Regions from separate parts of the Bradyrhizobium sp. RDI18 genome, predicted to be linked through region 1. Evidence: predicted binding sites of a transcription regulator. Region 1 holds the regulator's gene; each other region holds the start of a gene.
What was found. Region 1 encodes PhoB, which activates phosphate uptake and scavenging genes when phosphate is short. Its sites were predicted from a motif close to TGTCATNNANCTGTCAT; they were not measured.
Positions count from the first base shown of each region.

Region 2: a site for PhoB is predicted at 3,766-3,782, ahead of phnC (phosphonate ABC transporter ATP-binding protein). Genes of this name have one in related genera too.
Region 3: a site for PhoB is predicted at 3,565-3,581, ahead of ACFXS9_RS05190 (UDP-2,3-diacylglucosamine diphosphatase). Genes of this name have one in related genera too.

Region 1 covers NZ_JBICRN010000008.1:5,719,036-5,726,136, forward strand. The annotation lists gene pstB (phosphate ABC transporter ATP-binding protein PstB) at 1-658, shown strand, start outside; gene phoU (phosphate signaling complex protein PhoU) at 763-1,479, shown strand; gene phoB (phosphate regulon transcriptional regulator PhoB) at 1,490-2,194, shown strand; gene ACFXS9_RS36675 (GcrA family cell cycle regulator) at 2,392-2,901, opposite strand; gene ACFXS9_RS36680 (aspartate aminotransferase family protein) at 3,411-4,619, shown strand; gene argF (ornithine carbamoyltransferase) at 4,619-5,545, shown strand; gene ACFXS9_RS36690 (Hsp33 family molecular chaperone) at 5,744-6,748, shown strand; gene apaG (Co2+/Mg2+ efflux protein ApaG) at 6,861-7,101, opposite strand, start outside.
Region 2 covers NZ_JBICRN010000006.1:386,718-393,818, reverse strand. The annotation lists gene ACFXS9_RS02780 (tripartite tricarboxylate transporter permease) at 1-1,119, shown strand, start outside; gene ACFXS9_RS02775 (DUF1045 domain-containing protein) at 1,132-1,821, opposite strand; gene ACFXS9_RS02770 (alpha-D-ribose 1-methylphosphonate 5-triphosphate diphosphatase) at 1,842-3,035, opposite strand; gene ACFXS9_RS02765 (chloramphenicol acetyltransferase) at 3,032-3,697, opposite strand; gene phnC (phosphonate ABC transporter ATP-binding protein) at 3,883-4,698, shown strand; gene phnD (phosphonate ABC transporter substrate-binding protein) at 4,775-5,683, shown strand; gene phnE (phosphonate ABC transporter, permease protein PhnE) at 5,752-6,639, shown strand; partial or broken gene phnE (phosphonate ABC transporter, permease protein PhnE) at 6,636-7,101, shown strand, end outside.
Region 3 covers NZ_JBICRN010000006.1:860,939-868,039, forward strand. The annotation lists gene ACFXS9_RS05175 (caspase family protein) at 1-267, shown strand, start outside; gene ACFXS9_RS05180 (threonine/serine dehydratase) at 631-1,620, opposite strand; gene ACFXS9_RS05185 (glycosyltransferase family 4 protein) at 1,674-2,732, opposite strand; gene ACFXS9_RS05190 (UDP-2,3-diacylglucosamine diphosphatase) at 2,729-3,541, opposite strand; gene thiD (bifunctional hydroxymethylpyrimidine kinase/phosphomethylpyrimidine kinase) at 3,813-4,613, opposite strand; gene ACFXS9_RS05200 (Lrp/AsnC family transcriptional regulator) at 4,746-4,991, shown strand; gene ACFXS9_RS05205 (J domain-containing protein) at 5,251-5,619, shown strand; gene ACFXS9_RS05210 (hypothetical protein) at 5,553-6,047, shown strand; gene ACFXS9_RS05215 (c-type cytochrome) at 6,072-7,010, opposite strand.

The sequences.
Region 1 (7,101 bases):
CGCCTTTATCGGCCCGTCCGGCTGCGGCAAATCCACGTTGCTGCGGATATTCAACCGGATGTACGATCTCTATCCGGGTCAGCGCGCCACCGGTCAGCTCTTGCTCGACCAGACCAACGTCCTCGACCCCAGGCTCGATCTCAATCTGCTGCGGGCCCGCGTCGGCATGGTGTTCCAGAAGCCGACGCCGTTCCCGATGACGATCTACGAGAACATTGCCTTCGGCATCCGCCTCTACGAGAAGATCTCCAAGTCGGAGATGGACGGCCGGGTCGAGAAGGCGCTGCGCGGCGGCGCGCTGTGGAACGAGGTCAAGGACAAGTTGAACGCCAGTGGCCTTTCGCTGTCCGGCGGTCAGCAGCAGCGGCTCTGCATCGCGCGCACGGTGGCGGTGCGGCCCGAAGTGATCCTGTTCGACGAACCGTGCTCGGCGCTGGATCCGATCTCGACCGCCAAGATCGAGGAACTGATCCAGGAACTGGCGGAGGATTACACCATCGCCATCGTCACCCATAACATGCAGCAGGCGGCGCGCGTCTCGGACAAGACCGCCTTCATGTATCTCGGCGAGCTGGTCGAATTCGACGACACCAACAAGATTTTCACCTCGCCGCGCGATCGACGTACCCAGGACTACATCACCGGCCGGTTCGGCTGAGCATGATCCGGAAAAGTGGGGACCGTTTTTTCGAACAGATCATGCTCAACAAGAAAACGAAATCATGATCCGTCCGATCGGCTCATGATTTGAGGAGATAGAAGATGGCTTCCGAACACACCGCCAAGGCGTTTGACAGCGACCTCCAGGAATTGACGCGTCTGGTCGCCGAGATGGGCGGCCTTGCTGAGCGCATGATCACCGAATCCGTCGACGCGCTGGTCCGCCGCGACGTCGCGCTCGGCAAGCACGTCGTCGCCACCGACGTCGAGATCGACCGCCTGCAGCATCTGATCGAGGAGCGCGCGGTGCTGACCATCGCCCGCCGCCAGCCGATGGCGATCGATCTGCGCGAGATCGTCGGCTCGATGCGGGTTGCCACCGATCTGGAGCGAATCGGCGACCTCGCCAAGAACATGGGCAAGCGCGTCGCGGCGCTGGAGAACGATTTCCAGCCGCTGAAACTGATGCGCGGCCTCGAGCACATGACGGATCTGGTGCAGTCGCAGGTCAAGTCGGTGCTGGACGCCTATGCCGCGCACGACCTGCCGGCGGCGATGGCGGTGTGGAAGGGCGACGAGGAAGTCGACGCCATCTGCACCTCGCTGTTCCGCGAACTCCTCACCTACATGATGGAGGATCCGCGCAACATCTCGTTCTGCATCCACCTGATGTTCTGCGCCAAGAACATCGAGCGGATCGGCGACCACGCCACCAACATCGCCGAAACCGTGTTCTACATGATCGAGGGTCAGCAGATGCTCGACAAGCGCCCGAAGGGCGACATGACGAATTTTGCCACGACCGTACCTAACACTTGAGGGAAGCAGGATGAGCGCGCGCATAATGGTGGTCGAGGATGAGGAAGCGCTGACCACGCTGTTGCGCTACAACCTCGACGCTGAAGGTTATGAGGTCGAAACTGTCGCCCGCGGCGACGACGCCGACACGCGGCTGAAGGAGCGCGTGCCCGATCTCGTCGTGCTCGACTGGATGCTGCCGGGGCTCTCCGGCATCGAGCTGTGCCGCCGCTTGAGGGCTCGCCCCGAGACCAAGCAATTGCCGATCATCATGCTGACCGCGCGCGGCGAGGAGAGCGAGCGCGTGCGGGGGCTGGCGACCGGCGCCGACGATTACATCGTCAAGCCGTTCTCGGTTCCGGAACTGCTGGCGCGGGTAAAGGGCCTGTTGCGGCGGGCAAGCCCCGAGCGGCTCGCCACCGTGCTGACCTATGGCGACATTGAACTCGATCGCGAAAAACGCCGCGTCGCGCGTTCGGGCCGCCAGATCGATCTCGGCCCGACCGAGTATCGCCTGCTGGAATTTTTCCTCGAGCATCCCGGCCGCGTCTTCAGCCGCGAGCAGTTGCTCGACAGCGTCTGGGGCCGCGACATCTATATCGATGAGCGCACCGTCGACGTCCACATCGGCCGCCTACGCAAACTGCTCAACCCCGGCCGCGAGCAGGATCCGATCCGCACCGTCCGCGGCGCAGGTTACGCGCTGGACGACCGGTTTGCGAAGGTGGAGCCGTAGCGCTCTACTGTCGTCGCCACGAGTTCAACCGTCGTCCCCGCCTAGTGCGCAATTGCGCACGGGGCGCGGGGATTCATAACCACAAATCTAGATTGTTGAAATGCGCTGGAGCTCCAGCGAAGCATAACCACAGACAACTGTGATTATGGGTCCCTGCGTTCGCAGGGACGACATCGTTGAGATAACGGCGCGCGCCCTTACCTGGTTTGCTTCGGCTGCTGCCTCCGCCGATCGGCGGCGGGCTGGTAGGCGATGCGCGAGTGGTGGGCGCAATAGGGCAGGCCCGTGAGCGCCTTGCCGCCGCAGAAGAAGAATTCCGGGCTCGAGGGATCGCCGACCGGCCAGTGGCAGGTGGCCTCGTTCAGTTCGAGCAGCGACAGCCGCTGGCTCATCGGCACGACGTTGTCGAAGGCGATCGGATCCGGCTCCATCTCGACTTCGAAGGCGTGTGCCAGCGCGGTGTTGCCGCGCGAGACCGGGCGCGACACCCGCATCATCGGCTGGGCGGGGCGTGCCTTGCGCTGCCGCGGGGCGGCCGAGGAGGGGCTCTTGGCACGGCCGGAAAGGCCCAGCCGGTGCACTTTGCCGATCACGGCGTTTCGCGTCACATTTCCAAGTTCCGCGGCGATCTGGCTCGCCGACAGTCCGGCTTCCCAGAGCTTCTTAAGCTGTTCGACGCGATCGTCGGACCAGGTCAAAACCGTCATCGTACTCTTCCCTTCGCATCGCGCCGGCCAATCGGGGGCAGCGCTGGCGAGTCATTCGTCTCAAAAATCCCTGCGGTCAGAATCCCTTAGCCCTCGCCGGACGCGCTAACCGCGCCGAACGTTTACGCCTGCACAAAAAGGACTCTAAGGGATCAGAACTGCCGCACGAGATGTCGTACCCGACAGCCCAAAGGCTACAATATGGCGTGACTCGGGCGCAAGAGTCCGGGCCCGAACGTCCACATGTTCTGACATCTAGGCATTTCACTGCGTGTTTTCCACCACACCGCAATCTTACGGATTTTAGCACCTTGCACTGCAGGAAAGGCGGCTCCGTGGCGTGTTGACAGCGCCCCACGCCCACATAGAATGCCTCTCACGTGCCGCCCTTAAGAGGCGGCACGTTTCGTTTTCGCAAGACCGGCTGTTGCCGCGTTCGCGCCAATGCACGCTCGCGGCAGGTCTCAAAGGCAGGTCTTAAAGGCCGGTCTCAAACCTCAGTGATTGCCATGACCAATAGCGCCACGTCGCATCTGCTCCCCGTCTTCGCCAGGGTCGATCTCGGATCTGAACGCGGCGAGGGCTGCTGGCTGACCGCCACCAATGGCGAGCGCTATTTGGACTTCACCTCGGGCGTCGCGGTGAATGCGCTCGGTCACTGCCATCCGCACCTGATCGCGGCGCTGCAGGAGCAGTCGACGAAACTCTGGCACATGTCGAACCTGTTCAAGTCGCCCGATGGCGAGAAGCTCGCCGCGCGGCTCTGCGAGCAGAGCTTTGCCGACCTCGTGTTCTTCTGCAATTCCGGCGCGGAGGCGATGGAAGGCGTGATCAAGGTCGTGCGCCGCTATCAATTCTCCAAGGGCCATCCCGAGCGCTATCGTCTCGTCACCTTCGAGGGCGCCTTCCATGGCCGCACCCTGGGCACGCTCGCAGCAACCGGCTCCGCCAAATATCTCGAAGGCTTTGGGCCGCCGATGGACGGTTTCGACCAGGTGCCGCATGGCGATCTCGAAGCGGTCAAGAAAGCGATCGGCCCGCAGACCGCGGGCATCCTGATCGAGCCGGTGCAGGGCGAGGGCGGCGTGCGCTCCGCGCCGCAGTCTTTCTTCAAGGCACTGCGCCAGCTCTGCGACGAGAAGGGCCTGTTGCTCGCGTTCGACGAGGTGCAGACCGGCATGGGCCGCACCGGCGATCTCTTTGCCTATAAGCGCGTCGGCGTGACACCGGATGTGATGTCGCTGGCCAAAGCGTTGGGCGGCGGTTTCCCGATCGGCGCGGTGCTGGCGACGGCGGAAGCCGCAAGCGGCATGACGCCGGGCTCGCACGGCTCGACCTTCGGCGGCAATCCGCTGGCGATCGCAGCCGCCAATGCCTTGCTCGACGTGATGCTGAAGCCCGGCTTCTTCGATCACGTGCAGAAGATGTCGCTGCTGTTGAAACAGAAACTGGCCTCCGTCGTCGACCGCTATCCCGCCGTGCTGTCGGAAGTGCGCGGCGAGGGGCTTTTGGTCGGCGTCAAGGCTGTGGTGCCGTCGGGCGATCTCGTCAACGCATTGCGCGACGAGAAATTGCTTACCGTCGGCGCCGGCGACAATGTGGTGCGGTTCCTGGCGCCGCTGATCGTCACCGAGGCCGAGATCGAGGAATCCGTGCAAAGGTTGGAGCGCGCCTGTGTCGCGCTGTCCGCTGGCCAGTTGAAGAAGGCGGCGGGATGATGAGCAAGTCCGTCCGTCACTTCCTCGACATCAACGAGCTGCCGTTAGACGAATTGCGCAGCATGCTGGCCTTGAGCGCCACCATGAAGGCGAAGCTGAAAGCGCATGAGAAGGGCAAGAAGCCGCTCGAAGGCAAGACGCTGGCGATGATCTTCGAACGCCCCTCGACCCGCACCCGGGTGTCGTTCGACGTCGGCATGCGCCAGCTCGGCGGCGAATCCATCATGCTGACCGGTGCCGAGATGCAGCTCGGCCGCGGCGAAACCATCGCCGACACCGCGCGCGTGCTGTCGCGCTATGTCGATGCGATCATGATCCGCATCCTTAACCACGACGCGCTCCTGGAATTAGCCGCGCACGCCACCGTGCCCGTGATCAACGGCCTGACACGGCGCTCGCATCCCTGCCAGGTGATGGCCGACCTGATGACCTTCGAGGAGCATCGCGGGCCGATCGAGGGCAGGACCGTGGCCTGGACCGGCGACGACAACAACGTGCTGGCCTCGTGGGCGCATGCAGCCGAGCGTTTCAAGTTCAAGCTCAATGTCGCAACCCCGCCGCAGCTTGCGCCGAACAAGGCGATGAAGGACTGGATCAAGGCGACGCAGGCGCCGATCGTGCTCGGCACCGATCCCGAAGCCGCCGTGCGCGGCGCCGATTGCGTTGTTACGGATACGTGGGTCTCGATGGGCGACAAGGACGGCGAACATCGCCACAATGTGCTGAAGCCCTATCAGGTCAATGCGAAGCTGATGTCGCTGGCGAAAAAGGACGCGATCTTCATGCACTGCCTGCCCGCCCATCGCGGCGAGGAGGTCACCGATGAAGTGATCGACGGCGCGCAGTCGGTCGTGTTCGACGAAGCCGAAAATCGCCTGCATGCGCAGAAAGGCATTCTGGCCTGGTGCTTTAACGAAGTGGCATGAGCGTTGTCGTCCCTGCGGCTCCGTCGTCCCTGCGGACGCAGGGACCCATACGCCGCGGCCCAGATGATTGAAGGCAGTGGCTGACGCTCTGCCTGACTCACGACGCCCTGTGGTTATGGGTCCCTGCATTCGCTGGAGATAGTTTCGCTGCTCTCAAGCCCCTTCCGTTTTGCATTCCGAATCCCCAGATAGAGCGCCATGGTTCCTGAATCCCCCGACATGAAAATCACGATCGAGGCGCCAATCCGCGCGCCCTCGTCCGTTCCCGTCGATGATGCGGTGCTGCCGTTCGAGGTCGCCTCGCTCGACCAGCGCGGACGGCTGACCCGGCTCGGCCCCGCGCTCGACGACATCCTGACCAAGCACGATTATCCGGCGCCGGTCGGAAAATTGCTTGGTGAAGTGATCGTGCTGGCGACGCTGCTTGGTTCGGCGCTAAAGTTCGATGGCCGTTTCATTTTGCAGACGCAGACCGACGGTCCGGTGTCGTTTCTGATCGTGGATTTCCAGTCGCCGGATCGGCTGCGCGCCTATGCGCGCTACGACGCAAGGCGGCTGAAGGACGGGCAGGATTCAGGCGCCCTGCTCGGCAAGGGCCATCTCGCAATGACCATCGATCAGGGCGCGGACATGAGCCGCTACCAGGGACTGGTGGCGCTCGACGGCGGCAGCCTCGAGGATGCCGCGCATGAATATTTCCTGCGCTCCGAGCAGATCCCGACCCGCGTGCGGCTTGCGGTCGGCGAGGAATGGCGCGGCGGCGACGGCGGCAAGCATCGCTGGCGCGCCGGAGGCATGCTGCTGCAATTCCTGCCGCAGGCGCCCGAGCGGGCGCGGCAGGCCGACCTGCATCCGGGCGACGTGCCGGAAGGCGCGGTGACGCATCAGGTGGCGGAAGACGACGCATGGGTGGAAGGTCAGTCGCTGATCGGCACCGTCGAGGATGTCGAACTGATCGATCCCGATCTGTCGGGCGAGCGCCTGCTGTATCGCCTGTTTCACGAGCGCGGCGTGCGCGTGTTCTCGCCGCTCTCCTTGCGCGCACAATGCTCCTGCTCGCGCGAGGCGGTCTCCGCGATGCTGAAAAGCTTTGCACCGAAAGACCGCGCCGAGATGGTCAAGGACGACAAAGTGGTGGTGACCTGCGAGTTCTGCTCCTCGGTCTACCAGTTCACCCCGCATGAAGCGGGCGTGGAGGAGTAGGGGGCCGTAGGGTGGGCAAAGGCGCGCCAGCGCCGTGCCCACCATCCATCATCGAGCACGCTTGATGGTGGGCACGCTTGCGCTTTGCCTACTCTCATATGAGGGCCGCTCGTCAATTCAACACCCGCTTATTATCCGGGCTGTCCAGCGAGAACGTCGGCACGTCGATCTCGAAACGCTCGCCGCTTTCGCTGACCATTTGATAGCGCCCGGTCATGAAGCCCGATGCGGTCGGCAGCGGCACGCCGCTGGTATATTCGAAGCGTTCGCCTGGCGCCAAAACAGGCTGCTCGCCGACCACGCCCTCGCCGCGGACTTCCTGCTTGCGGCCGGTGGCGTCGGTGATGATCCAG
Region 2 (7,101 bases), on a different contig from region 1:
ATCGCGCTACTCAGCGTGCCGTTGTCGGTGCTGGCGCTTAAATTCACCGCGGTCGAATATTTCAGCCTCCTCGTGCTCGGCCTGATTGCCGCAGTCGTGCTCGCGCATGGTTCGGTCGCCAAATCGCTGGCAATGGTGCTGCTGGGGTTGTTGCTCGGCCTCGTCGGGATCGATGTCTCGTCGGGCGTCGCACGCATGACTTTCGGCATCCCCGCACTCTCGGATGGTCTTGATTTCGTGCCGATCGCGATGGGCCTGTTCGGGCTGGGTGAAATCATCGCCAATCTGGAAAGACCCGCCGAGCGCCGTGTCGTCAGCCAGTCGATCCGCAGCCTGATTCCGAGCTGGACGGATTTGCGGGCGGCTTTTCCGGCCGTGGTGCGCGGCACGGCGCTGGGTTCTGTGCTGGGGGTGTTGCCCGGCGGCGGCGCTGCGCTTCCGCCGTTCTCCTCCTACGCGCTGGAGAAGAAGCTCGCCCGCGATCCCTCACGCTTCGGCAAGGGCGCCATCGAGGGCGTTGCCGGTCCGGAGGCCGCCAACAATGCCGGCGCCCAGACCAGCTTCATTCCGCTCTTGACGCTCGGCATTCCAGCCAACGCCCTGATGGCGCTGATGATCGGCGCGCTGATGATGCAGGGCATCCAGCCCGGCCCGCAGATCATGACCGAGCAGCCCAAGCTCGTCTGGGGCGTCATCGCCAGCATGTGGGTCGGCAACCTGATGCTGCTGATCATCAACCTGCCGCTCATCGGCCTGTGGGTCTCGATGCTAAAAATTCCGTATCGGCTGCTGTTTCCCGCCATCGTTCTGTTCTGCTGCATCGGCACCTACGGGATCGCCAATAGCCTGTTCAATGTCTGGCTGATGATGGGCTGCGCCTTGATCGGCTATTTCTTCATCAAGATCGGCGTCGAGCCGGCGCCGCTGCTACTTGGCCTCGTGCTCGGTCCACAATTGGAAGAGAACTTCCGGCGCGCGATGTTGATCGCTGACGGCGATTTCACCGTCTTTCTGTCGCGGCCGATCAGCGCGGTCATCCTCGCAGTCGTCGCCGCCTTGTTGCTGGCAATGCTTTCGCCGGCAATTCTGAGAACGCGGAAAGAGGCGCTGGCGGAATGAGCGGTGTGGCCGTCAGTCGCGCAGTTGCCAGCGGCCGATGACCCGAAACCGCGAATTCGCATTGTCCTGACGACACAAGGCGATGGCGTCGATAGCGATCGGGCCGATGCCGGTTGTCGAAAACCTGCTGCGTAGCGTTGCCACAATCGGCTCGCGCCGTTCGGCGGGAAGCCGTCCCGTCAGCGTCATGTGGAAGCGAAATTCCTCGAAGACGTAAGGGTAGCCCCAGCGGTCGAGATAGTCGCGCTGCCGTGGCGTCAGCGCCGCCGGACTTCGCCGCGCGCGATCTTCCGGGCTGAGTGGAGCGCGGAACGGATCGAATGCCATGGTCGCCTGGGCGGCAAGCAGGTCGAGATCTGCCGACGGTTCGCCGGGAATGAGCGCAATGAAGCCGCTGATCGAATCGACGACCGGTTGGATCACGGGCACTGGCCGGGCCAGATCGGCGAACAATTCGCAGGCCGCAGCAAGCTGCGCCTCGGCCTTGCCGTCGGCCAGCGCTATCGGCGCCTTCAGCGTGGCGTGAAAGCCGTATTTGCGCGGATTGCGCGTCAGCTCGCGCCAGTCCAACGGGAGACCGTCCGGAAAGGACAGGTCTTCACCGCGATGGGCATCGTAGCCGAGCAGAGAAGCGCCGAACCGGTCGAGCGCGCTGTCGGGCCTGGCGGTGTGATAGATTGCGTAACGGGGGTAATTTGCCATTGCGTCAGAATACGGCCGCCTCACGCGGCTGCAACTGCCTTGCGTGTTGCTGCGGACGAACGGACAAGACGGTTCGCCTCTGTCAGATGTACGACACGCCCCGCGGCAATGACTGCGACGACCCGCGGCCGCAGCGGCACCGTGTCATCGACGAGAAGGATGTCGGCGCGCTGTCCTGCGGCGAGCGTGCCGCGATCGGCGAGGCCGGCGGCACGCGCCGGTGCCGCCGAGATCAACTGCCATGCCGCGGCCAGCGGCAGAACGGCGTCGGCCACAAGCCGGAATGCCGCCAATAGCGGCGCCGGATAATAATAGTCCGACGCAAGCACCGAACAGAGGCCCTTGGCGATCATGTCGGAGGCCCTGGTCCAGCCGGTATGGCTGCCGCCGCGCACGACATTGGGCGCGCCGAACACGATGAAGTCTCCGGCTTCGGCAGCATCGCGTGCAGTTTCCTCGTTGACCGGGAATTCGGCGATTGCAACGCCCTGCGCGCGGAAGGCCTGCCGCATCGCCGGGCTCTCGTCGTCGTGGGAGAGCATCCGGACGTTTGCCGCGCGCGCTGTCTGCGCCAGCCGGGCGATCGAAGCCGGCACGTCGTGGCCGCGGCAGACCACACGTTCCACCAGGCGATCGAACGCCTCCTTGCTGAGACCCGTGCGGTCGACCATTCGGCTGCGCTTTTGCGGCTTGGCGAGGCTGGCGACCGTCGAGTCCATATGGTCGTTGAAGGCGAACAGGTCGACGCGTCCTTCCGAAAGCCAGCCGATGATTTCGCTTTCCGCGTCGAGATTGTAGGTCTCGTGCCGGAGATGGAAGCGGGTGTCGGCGGCGAGCTGCGGCCGCATCTGCTCGATCGCCTCCAGCAGGCGCCTGGCATTGTCGGCGCTGCGCAGGCCGGGCTCCCACGACCAGGTCGTGGCATGATAGACGGTCGTGATCCCGTTGCTGATCGCCTGCCGGTCGCTGTCGACAAGCGCCACATCGATCGGGAAATCGACCCCGGGGCGCGGCATCATCTGCCGCTCGAAGGCATCACCATGCAGATCGACAATGCCCGGCAATACCAGGAGGCCGTTGGCATTGACGCCACCGATGCTGTAGTTGCTGTCCGCACCTACGGCTGCGATCTCGCGGCCAGCGATCCGCAATGAGGTTTCGACGATTTCGTTGCCGAGCAGGGTCCGGCCACCTTCGATGAACAGTTCAGTCACGATGCGGCACTCTGGTTGAATGGACGGCGACTAGCTGCGGCGCCGGCTTCGTACTTTTCGAGAAAGCCCGCTACATCGAGCTTGCGGAAATCGGGCAGGGCGCGGCGCAGCGTCTCATGGTCCCAATCCCACCACGCGAGTTCCGCAAGCCGCCCGGCAATGGATTCCGTAAAACGCCGCTTGATCGGCCGTGCCGGATTTCCCGCAACGATCGTATAGGCGGGGACGTCCTTGGTCACGATGGCGCCGGCGGCGACCACTGCGCCGGTGCCGATCGAGCGGCCAGACAGAATGACCGCGCCGTGGCCGATCCAGACATCATGGCCGATATGGACGTGATGCTTGCGGCGCCATGCAAAAAACTCGGCATCGTCGCTCTCGCCCGAAAAGTAGCTGGAGGCGCGGTAGGTGAAATGCGCCTGCGAGGCCCGGTGCATCGGATGATTACCCGGATTGATGCGCGTCATCGCCGCGATCGAACAGAATTTCCCGATCGTCGTATAGGTGATCTGCGAGTCGTTCACGACGTAGGAATAATCGGCCATCGTGACTTCGAGCAGAATGGTCCGGGCGCCGACCTCGGTGTAGGCGCCAAGCTGGCAGTCGCGCACTGACGCGGTGGGGTCGACCAATGGTTCAGTGGGAAGCATCTTGCCGGCCATCGGTAACGTCCATCTACAATCGGGAAAAGGGGCACCCGCTCGTCTTCGATGCGCTTGATGACAGGATCATGACGGACACATGACGCCCGCTGCTGTGGACGAACGCCGCACCGCAGCGTGCGTGTCACACAACTGTAAGATCGAGCCGCTAGCGATGCTCCACGATCGGGACTCTGGAGCATTGCATGCTGGTGGTTGAAGGTTTGACGTGTCGGTTCGGCACCAAGGCCGCGGTGGATAACGCGTCTTTCTCGATTCAGCCGGGCAGCTTCGTCGGCGTGATCGGCCGCTCCGGCGCCGGCAAGTCGACGCTGCTGCGGATGATCAACCGTCTCGCCGAGCCTTCCGAGGGACGCATCCTGTTCGAAGGCGTCGACGTGACCGCGCTGCGCGGCAAGGAGCTGCGGCAATGGCGCGCGCGCTCGGCGATGATCTTCCAGCAGTTCAATCTGGTCGGCCGGCTCGATGTCCTGACCAATGTGCTGATGGGGCGGCTGGCTGCGGTACCGTCATGGCGTTCCCTCGCTCAGCTTTGGCCCGAACGTGACAAGGCAATAGCGATGTCGGCGCTCGAACAATTCGATATGGCGTCTATTGCATCCCAACGCGCCGACCAGCTCTCCGGCGGTCAGCAGCAGCGCGTCGCGATTGCGCGTGCGCTGGTACAGGAGCCCGACATCATACTTGCCGACGAGCCAATTGCTTCGCTCGATCCTCGCAACACCCGTGTGGTCATGGATGCCTTGCTGCGCATCAACAAGCATTTCGGGATCACCGTAGTCTGCAATCTGCACTCGCTCGATCTGGCGCGAAGCTACTGCGATCGTCTGATCGGCATGGCGTCGGGGCGGATAGTGTTCGACGGCGCACCGGTGGCGCTGACAGATCGCATCGCGCGTGAGCTCTACGATCTTGAGGCCAATGAGGTGATGGATGCGACGCCGGCGCTTGCGCCAGTCGGATCGGCGGTTCCCACGCTCGGTACGGTCGCCGCGGCCTGAGTGTTGCGTCCAAAAATCAAGAGCTGCGCGGGACTTGAAATCCGCAAGCTAAATTGCTGCAAAAACAGGAGACGTCATGTTCAATCGTCTTATTATCCTCGCCGCTGCGGCGGGATTGGTATTCTCAGCTTCCCCCGCATCAGCCCAGGACTGGAAAGCGAAATATCCCGAACTGGTGTTCGCAAAGGTCCCCGATGAGAATGCATCGGGAACGACCAACCGTTGGACGCCTTTGGCGGAGTATCTGTCCCGCGAGCTCGGCACGAAGGTGACGCTGCGGATCGCCAACGACTACGCCGCCGTGATCGAAGGGCAGCGGGCCGGCAACATCCACATCGCGATGTACGGTCCGGCGTCTTATGCACGTGCGTACATCATCGGCGCCAAGGTCGAGCCGTTCGCGATCGAAGTGAATGGCGACGGCACCAAGGGCTATTACTCCGTCCTCTATGTCAAAAGCGACTCGAGCTACAAGGACATCAAGGACCTGAAAGGCAAGAATCTCTGCCTTGTCGACCCCAATTCAACGTCAGGCAACAACGTGCCGCGTTTCGCGATGGACAAGATGGGCATCGACCCGGAGAAGTTCTTTTCCAAGGTGGTTTATTCGGGAAGCCATGAAAACGCGGTGATCGGGCTTGCCCAAGGCACCTGCGATGCGGCGTTCAACTGGTGGAATGACGAAAAAGAATCGAACCTGCTGCGGATGGAACGCAAGGGCATGGCGAAGGCCGCCGATTTCAGGATCATCCTGAAATCCGAACAGATTGTGAATTCGCCGATGGCATATCTCGGTAGCCTGCCTGCCGACCTCAAGGCGGCGATCAAGAAGGCCGTGCTGGAAATTGCAGTGAAGGACAAGGCCGCTTTCGACAAGATTTACGAAGGGAAGCAACTGCCCTTCGTCGAGGTTGACCACAAGGCCTATGAGGCCGTGATCGATCTGACCAAATTTGTCGACAGCTTGCGCAAGCAGAAGTCCTGAACGGAACGACGTTTCCAGACGATTCGGGCGGATCGCGAGGTCCGCCCATTGTCTCTTCAGAAAATTCCATGCGAACAGCAGTCCCCGAATTCCCGGAAGCCAGGCTGCGCGAGCTGGCCGATCGCTATGCGGCTGCAGTTGCCGCCAAGCGACGGCGTATATGGCTGGGTTCGGCGGTCCTGATCGCCGCGGCGCTTGCCGCCGGCTGGATGGGCGACGTCGATCTTTGGAAGTTTGCCGAGAATTTCTGGCGCTTCCCGGCCTATTTCGCCAGCATAGCTCCCACGTTTTCGTTCTCGTCTGCCTGGAATGATCTCTCGGAATGGCTTTGGGGCTTGCCTCGCTGGACGCTGCTTCTCGGAGATACCCTGCTGATTGCGTATATGGGAACCCTTTCGGGAGCTATATGCGGATTCGCTCTCTGCTTTCTGGCATCGGCCAATCTCGTCAGGTCGCGCGCAATCGTTTTCGTCACACGGCGCGTTCTCGAATTTTGCCGGACCGTGCCGGAGATCGTCTTTGCCCTGGTTTTTGTACTGGCATTCGGCCTGGGACCGCTTCCAGGCGTGCTCGCAATAGCAATCCATACCACTGGCGCGCTTGGCAAGCAGTTCGCCGAAGTTGTCGAGAATATCGATAACAAGCCGATCGAGGGGGTGGCGGCGAGCGGAGGTAGCTGGATTCAGATTGTCCGGTTCGGCGCGGTGCCGCAGGTCCTTTCAAACTTCGTGAGTTATGCTCTGTTGAGATTCGAGATCAACGTGCGCGGCGCGGCGGTGATGGGCTTCGTCGGCGCCGGTGGGATCGGGCAGGATTTGATCGAGGCCGTGCGCAAGTTTTACTACAGTGACGTTAGCGCCATCCTCTTGCTCATCATCGTCACGGTCATGCTGTTCGATTTCATTACAGAGCGCGTGCGCCATCGCCTCCTTGGGCTGGAGGGCACCGGCGCATGAAATCGTTCAGCTCCGACGCTCAGGCCGCAATCGTTGAACGCTATCCGAGCCATTTTCGCCCGGATTGGTGGAGCAGGGCAAAGATCACGATAGGCCTTGGCACGGCTGTCGCGCTTTTTCTGTTCGGGATTGCCCAGCTAGACATTTCGTTTCACCGGCTTTCTGACGGAATGGCCAGGCTAGGCGGATTCCTTCGGCTTATGTTGCCGCCCGATCCTGGTTCATGGGCAGAGGCATTGAAGTATTTGAATGCGCTCGGCGAGACGGTGTCGATCGCATTTCTCGGTACGCTGGGCGGAGCACTGCTGGCCTTGCCAGTGGCTCTGCTGGCCGCACGCAATGTGGTTGCGAACCGGATCGTCCACTTCTTCTCACGCCGTAGCCTCGACACCATCCGTGGTGTCGATATCTTGATCTGGGCGCTCATCTGGGTCGGCGTCGTGGGATTGGGTCCGTTTGCAG
Region 3 (7,101 bases), on a different contig from region 1:
CTGCAGGTCGCACCGAAGGCCGTGCCCCTGATGCAGTTCACGCATCTGGCGAAGCAGTCTCCGACGTTCAAGCCGGGCAACATCGGCAATTCACCCATCCTCGGCATCTCCAAGCACAATCTTGGTGCCCAGGCCCACATGCCGGTGCCTTCCAAGATCATCACGCTGCCTCGCCAAGGGCACGGCAACGAAAAACCCGATCAATGGCATCAACAACGGCAACACGGGCAAGGTCACGACCCTGCCTGGCAAGCTCACTGGCAATAGTAATGGCATTGGCGGAAAGGCCACGACCCTGCCCGGCAAGATCAACCCGATCCCTGTCAATGCCAGCAACAGCAGCAGCAAGGTCGGCAAGGTCACGACCTTGCCGCCCAGGATTCATAACAATCCGATACGGGTCACCAAGCCCATCACGACCAAACCCATGATGACGAGGCCCATGATGACGACCGCGCCGCGTCGGTTCAGCGGCGGCATGGGCGGCGGAGGAGGTTTCAGCCAGCGCTTCGCCTCAAGCCCGTCCCGCAGCTCGTTCGGCGGCGGCTTCAGGCGCTGAACACGGAGCTCCGGACAGCAAAAAAGCGGGCAGAGCACATGCTCTGCCCGCTTTCGTTTAAGACGTGATGATCAGGCGACCAGTTTGGCGAACAGGTCCGCGTCGACGTTGCCACCGGAAAGCACGATGACGACGTTCTTTCCCCTGGCATCGATGCGGCCGGCCAACAGTGCGGCGAGGCCGACAGCCCCGCCGGGCTCGACCACCAGCTTCAATTCCCGGTAGGCATAGGCCACCGCCGCGCCGACTTCCTCGTCGGATGCGGTCACGCCGGCTGCGAGCAGCTTGCTGTTGATCGAGAAGGTGAGTTCGCCCGGCATCGCCGCCATCAGCGCATCGCAGATGGTGCGGCCGGCGGCGTGATGGGCCTCGCGATGGCCGGCGCGGAGCGACAGGCCGTGATCGTCATAGTCCTTGGGCTCGGCGACAATCACCTGCGCTTGCGGAAATTTTGCTTTCACGGCCGTCGCGACGCCGGCGATCAGCCCGCCGCCGGAGGCCGGCGCTACCACGATATCGGGCACGAGCCCGAGCGCTGTCATGTCCTCGGCGATTTCGCGGCCCGCAGTGCCCTGCCCTGCAATGACGAAGGGATCGTCATACGGCCGGACCAGCGTCGCACCGCGTTTGCTGGCGATGCCGTTGGCGATCGCTTCGCGGTCCTCCTTGTCGCGGTCGTAGAGCACCACCTCCGCGCCATAGCCCTTGGTGCGCTCGCGCTTGGTGATAGGCGAGTCCGCCGGCATCACGATGGTGGCCTGCATGTTGAGGATCTGCGCCGCCGCCGCCACGCCCTGGGCGTGGTTGCCGGAGGAGAATGCGACCACCCCGCCGCCGCGCTTGTCCTGCGGGATCGAGGCCAGCTTGTTGAAGGCGCCGCGGAACTTGAATGATCCGGTCCGCTGCAGCATTTCGGGCTTCAGAAAGACCTTGGTCCCGACGCGCTCGTTGAGAACGGGGAACGACAACAGCGGCGTCCGCACCGCGAACGGGCCAACTACGCGCGCCGCCGCATCGATATCTGCAGCACCGACCGGTGCCGTTGAGGCTTTTTCCGTCATGCGCACTTTGTATCGCGCAAGCGGACCGGCGGGCAATACAGATTCAGGTGATATCAGGCGGCGAAATGCGGGTCCTCCGCCACAAATTCGGCCAGCTCGCCTTCCGGCTGCAGGGGACCAAGATTGAGGGCATGATGGACAAAAGCCCGTGCCGAGGCCTGCCAGCTATGGGCGGCAGCAAATTCCACGCATTCTTTCCGCGAAATCTGCAGCGCCTCCAGGCAGGCCGCGCGCAAATCCTCGTTCAGCACGCCAACTGGCGCCGAGCCGATCACGTCGCGGGGACCGTTGACTGGATAAGCCGCAACCGGCAGGCCGCTCGCCAGCGCTTCCAGCAGCACCAAGCCAAACGTGTCGGTCTTGCTGGGAAAGACGAAAATATCGGCCGCCGCATAGATTTCGGCCAGTTCCTCGCCATGCCGCGCGCCGAGAAACACGGCGCCAGGATATTTGCGCTCCAGCGCCATCCGGGCCGGCCCATCGCCGACGACGAGCTTGGTGCCGGGCAGATCGAGATCGAGGAAGGCTTCGAGATTCTTCTCTACCGCGACACGGCCGACGCTGAGATATACCGGCGTCGGCAGGCAGAGATCGGCGCTGCGCGGATGGAACAGCGAGGTATCGACGCCGCGCGACCACAGCACCACGTTGCGAAAGCCACGCAGGCGCAGCTCAGCCGCCAGCGCCGGCGTCGCCGCCATCACTGCCCGGCTCGGCCGGTGGAAGGTACGTAGCGCCCACCAAACCCAGGCTTCCGGAATCGGCGAGCGCGCCGAGACATATTCCGGAAACCGGGTGTGAAAGCTCGTGGTGAACGGCAAGCCGCGCTTGCGGCAATAGCGCCGCACCAACAGCCCAATCGGCCCCTCGGTCGCGATATGTATGCTGTCAGGCCTTGCCGCTTCGATCAGTTGTGCGATCTTGCCGGGAAGCGGCAGAGCCAGCCGCAGGTCGGGATAGCTCGGCATCGCAAAGGTGCGAAACGATTGCGGCGTCAGAAAACTCACCTCGACGCCAAGCCCCGTGGCCGCCTCCGCCATCGCGGTCAGCGTCCGCACCACCCCGTTGACCTGGGGATGCCACGCATCGGTCGCGACGAGGATATGCGTCATGCGGCGCGCGCCGCGACGCGGGGAACGGGCGCCGCCCTTCGCTGCGGATCGGTCCAGGTGATGATCTCGAACCGGCCGTCTTCGTGCTCGGCGAGCGCGGTGCAGCTTTCCACCCAGTCGCCGCAATTCATGTAGTGGATGCCGTGCTCGTCGCGGATGGTGGCGTAGTGGATGTGGCCGCAGATCACGCCGTCGGCGCCGTGCCGCCGCGCCTCGCCGGCCAACGTCTGTTCAAACGCGCCGATGTAGTTGACGGCGTTCTTCACCTTCAGCTTCGCCCATTGCGATAGCGACCAATAGGGCACGCCGAACATGCGGCGGAAGAAGTTGACGAGGCGATTCATCTGAATGGCGAAGTCGTAGGCCTTGTCGCCGAGATGGGCGAGCCAGCGCGCGTTCTGCACCACGAGATCGAAGATGTCGCCGTGGATGATGAGATAGCGCTTGCCGTCGACGCCGGTGTGGATGGTGTTTTCCACCACGTCGATGCCGCCGAAATGCGTACCGTAGTAGTTGCGCAGGAACTCGTCGTGATTGCCCGGCACGTAGATGACTTTGGCGCCCTTGCGCGCCTTGCGCAGCATCTTCTGCACGAAGTCGTTATGCGATTGCGGCCAGTACCAGCTCGACTTCAGCGCCCAGCCATCGACGATATCACCGACGAGATAGATGGTGTCGGCGTCGTGGCTTTTGAGGAAGTCCAGCAAACGGTCGGCTTGCGAGCCGCGGGCTCCGAGATGGACGTCGGAGATGAACAAGGTACGAAAGCGCCGTTCGGGGCTCTCTTCGCTCAGGGAGTCACTGCCCATATCTGTGCACCTACCAGATTTCTGTGACAGGGCGATGACTGTTCACGCGACCTATAGCCCCACGAGAATCAATGCTGCGCCCTTGCTCTCGCGGATAGCAGCGCGATGCGACAGGCAAGCGACATGGCCTCCGCAACATCTTCTCGTCGTCCCTGCGAACGCAGGGACCCATAACCACCGATGCTTATTGTTGGAGAAGATAACGAGCCGATTGCTTCAATTGACAAGCCGCGGCGTATGGGTTCGTGCGTTCGCAGGGACGACAGGTCAGCTAATAAAACTTGTGAAAATGATGCACGGGCCCGTGACCATGCCCGACGCTGAACCGGTCTGCCGCGGCAATCGCAGCACTGATCCACGCCTTGGCGCTACGTACGGCTGTTTCCATTTCCCCGCCCTTAGCGAGCTCCGCTGCAATCGCCGAGGACAATGAGCAGCCGGTGCCATGGGTATTTTTCGTCGCAATGCGCGGCGCGGCCAGCGCGATGGTGCCGCTCGTGCCGATCAGATAGTCAACGCATTCGGCGCCTTCCCCGTGGCCGCCCTTGATCAGCACCGCCTTGCAGCCCATGGCCAGCAATCGTCTGCCCTGGCTTTCGACGGCGGCCTCACCCGCAGCCACCGGTTCGTCGAGCAGCGCGGCGGCCTCAGGCAAATTGGGCGTAATGACCGAAGCAAGCGGAATGAGTCTTGTCCGCAGCGCATCGACCGCTTCTGCAGCCAGCAGCCGATCGCCGGAGGTTGCGACCATCACGGGATCGAGCACGACATGCTGCGGCGACCAGCGCTTGAGACCGGCGACGATGGCGTCGATAACCGATGGCTGCGCCACCATGCCGATCTTGACCGCTCCGACGTCGAGATCGGAAAACACTGCATCGATCTGCGCGGTCACGAACTCCGCCGGCACCTGATGGATGCCGCTGACGCCTTCGGTATTCTGTGCTGTCAGCGCCGTGATGACGGAGGCGCCGTAGACGCCGAGCGCGGCAAACGTCTTCAGGTCGGCCTGGATACCGGCGCCGCCAGAGGAATCGGAGCCGGCGATGGTCAGCGCGATCGGCGCCGTCATCGCAAACCTCGTGCAAGTCGTCGGTTGAAGGCCATGGAATGTCCTATCGCGCCGTGGCATGGGCAGCAAGCCGGCTTGCCATTATCAGCGGTTTTTGGCCTATTGGGACCAACCAATTCGGAGACGACTGCGATGGTTCCCTTCTTCGTCCAGTTCAAATGCAAACTCGGCCAATCCTATGCCGTCGCCAATGCGCTCGCGGAGGCCGAGATCGCCTCGGAGATCTATTCCACTGCCGGCGATTACGATCTGCTGGTCAAGTTCTACGTCGACAAGGACACCGACATCGGCCATTTCGTCAACGAGAAGGTGCAGGTGATTCCAGGGATCCAGGACACCCACACCATCATCACCTTCAAGGCGTTCGGCGCGGGTTAGGCATCGGCCTGCCTTCCCCCTCTATCCTAGCCCGGCGGATGGCTGGAGGTTTGGGGGCGCGCCGCTTCAGCCTACCCCCGATCGCGGGGCTTCTCACCGCAACGAAGGGTTAACGGAGGGTTAACGACGTTAACCATGGCATGCTTTTGCCATATGAGGATCATCCTACCGCCTTGATATTTTTGATTAACTAGGGCGTCGTCAATCGGAAGCTCCGCGGCGGGGACATTCCGAGGGGGAAACAGTCGCGAGTACCACCATGGGGACGCTGTACGATTTGCTCGGAGCGCTTCCGAGTGATGACGCGGAGGAATTGCGGAAGGCATTCCGCAAGGCCGCGAAGGCGACCCATCCCGATATCAATCCCGATAATCCCGACGCCGCGCTGAGGTTCAGGGAACTGGTGCGCGCCTATGACATCCTGACCGACACCGAGCAGCGCTCGACCTACGATCAGTTGCTCGCCATTGCGCTGCAGCCGCCTGCCCCCCAGCAATCCGCACCTATGAGACCGTCCGAAAGGTCGCCTCCAATACGATGGCGGCAACGATCATTTCTGCGGTGCTGGTCGGCGGCTACACCGTGTTCGGATTGTTTTCAAAACCGCCGGGCGCCGCCGAAATGCTGACCGACAGAACCGCCGGCGGCGTGCAGGAAGTTGCGGCCGTGCAGCCCGACGGCCCGGCGCAGGACGAACCGCGCATCCAGCGCGGTGGAGAGGTTTCTACCGGCGGAGCGATCGCGCTCGCCTCCGCAGTACCCGCAGCCAAGGAATCGGGCGCCGCCCCCATCGGCCGCTTCGAGCCCGTCCCGGCCTTCGCCACGTACAATTTGGGCGTCCAGTACTATCCGCGGTTCGCAACCGCCCATTTCGACCGCGGCGTCGTGCTGTACCGGATGGGCGATTTCGATCGCTCGTTCGCCGCGTCGGCCAAACGTCCCACGGACTTGAAACGGACCAAAACCGCCGCGCCGCCCGTGCCGCGCAAGCCGTTGACGATCGTGCCGACATTGCCGGAAAGGCGTGAGCCGATCACCGCCGCCTTGACTAACTGACGACGCGCGACGTCACGCTGTCCATCAAGACTTTTGATCGTCCTTTGCCTTCTTCGGCGGCCGCGGCGGTCCCTCGACCGCTGGCAACGACTTCACATACTCCGCGATGGCGTCGCGATCCTCCGGCGGCAATTGCGACGTGTTCCTGATCACCCGCGCCATCGATCCGCCGGCAGTGTCGCCATCCGGCGTTTGCCCGGTTTCGAGGAAGTAGGCGATATCCTTCGCACTCCACTCGGCCAATCTCTTCTGAGTGATGTTGGGGACCCAGCCCTCTCCTTCCGGATTGGGCCCACCTGCGAAGCGTTGCGTCTGGACGATACCGCCGAGGAAGTTGCGCGGGCTGTGACACTCGGCGCAATGGCCCATACCGTTGACGAGATAAGCCCCGCGTTTCCACGACGCCGAATGTGAGGCGTCGGCTACGTGAGGCTTTCCGTCCATGAACAACCATTTCCAGACGCCGATGTTGCGGCGGATATTGAATGGAAACGGCACGTCGTGATCGCGCGGCTTGCCGGCCACTGCTGGAAGAGTCTTCAGGTAGGCAAAGAGATCGCGAACGTCGTCGACGGTAGCGTTCTGGTAGGACGTATATGGAAAGGCCGGAAAATAATGCACGCCGTCCGGCGACGTCCCCTTGAGCACCGCGGTCACAAAATCCGCCTCGCTCCACCGGCCAATACCGTAGGTCGGATCAGGCGAAATGTTGGGAACGTAGAACGTCCCGAACGGAGACGGCATTGCTAACCCGCCACCGAGCTTCAGTCGATCGGGCTGGTTGGGAACGGCATGGCAGGAGGAACAGCCCCCGACATTGAACGTTGCAACGCCGTTGGCAAGGTTCGGTGCGCGAGGAGGAAGCGAGGCTGGAGCAACGACCGCCGGGATCGTCAGCCACCAGAAGACACCGGCGCCGGCGACGCCAGCCAAAATCAAGCCAAGGAGAATTCGTCGCAGCATTCACTGATCCGTTGTCAGGGAGTCCTAAACTCAACAACCAGTATGAACGCACTTTGCGCCATAGGCTTCTGCGAAATTTCGAGCCTTTGTC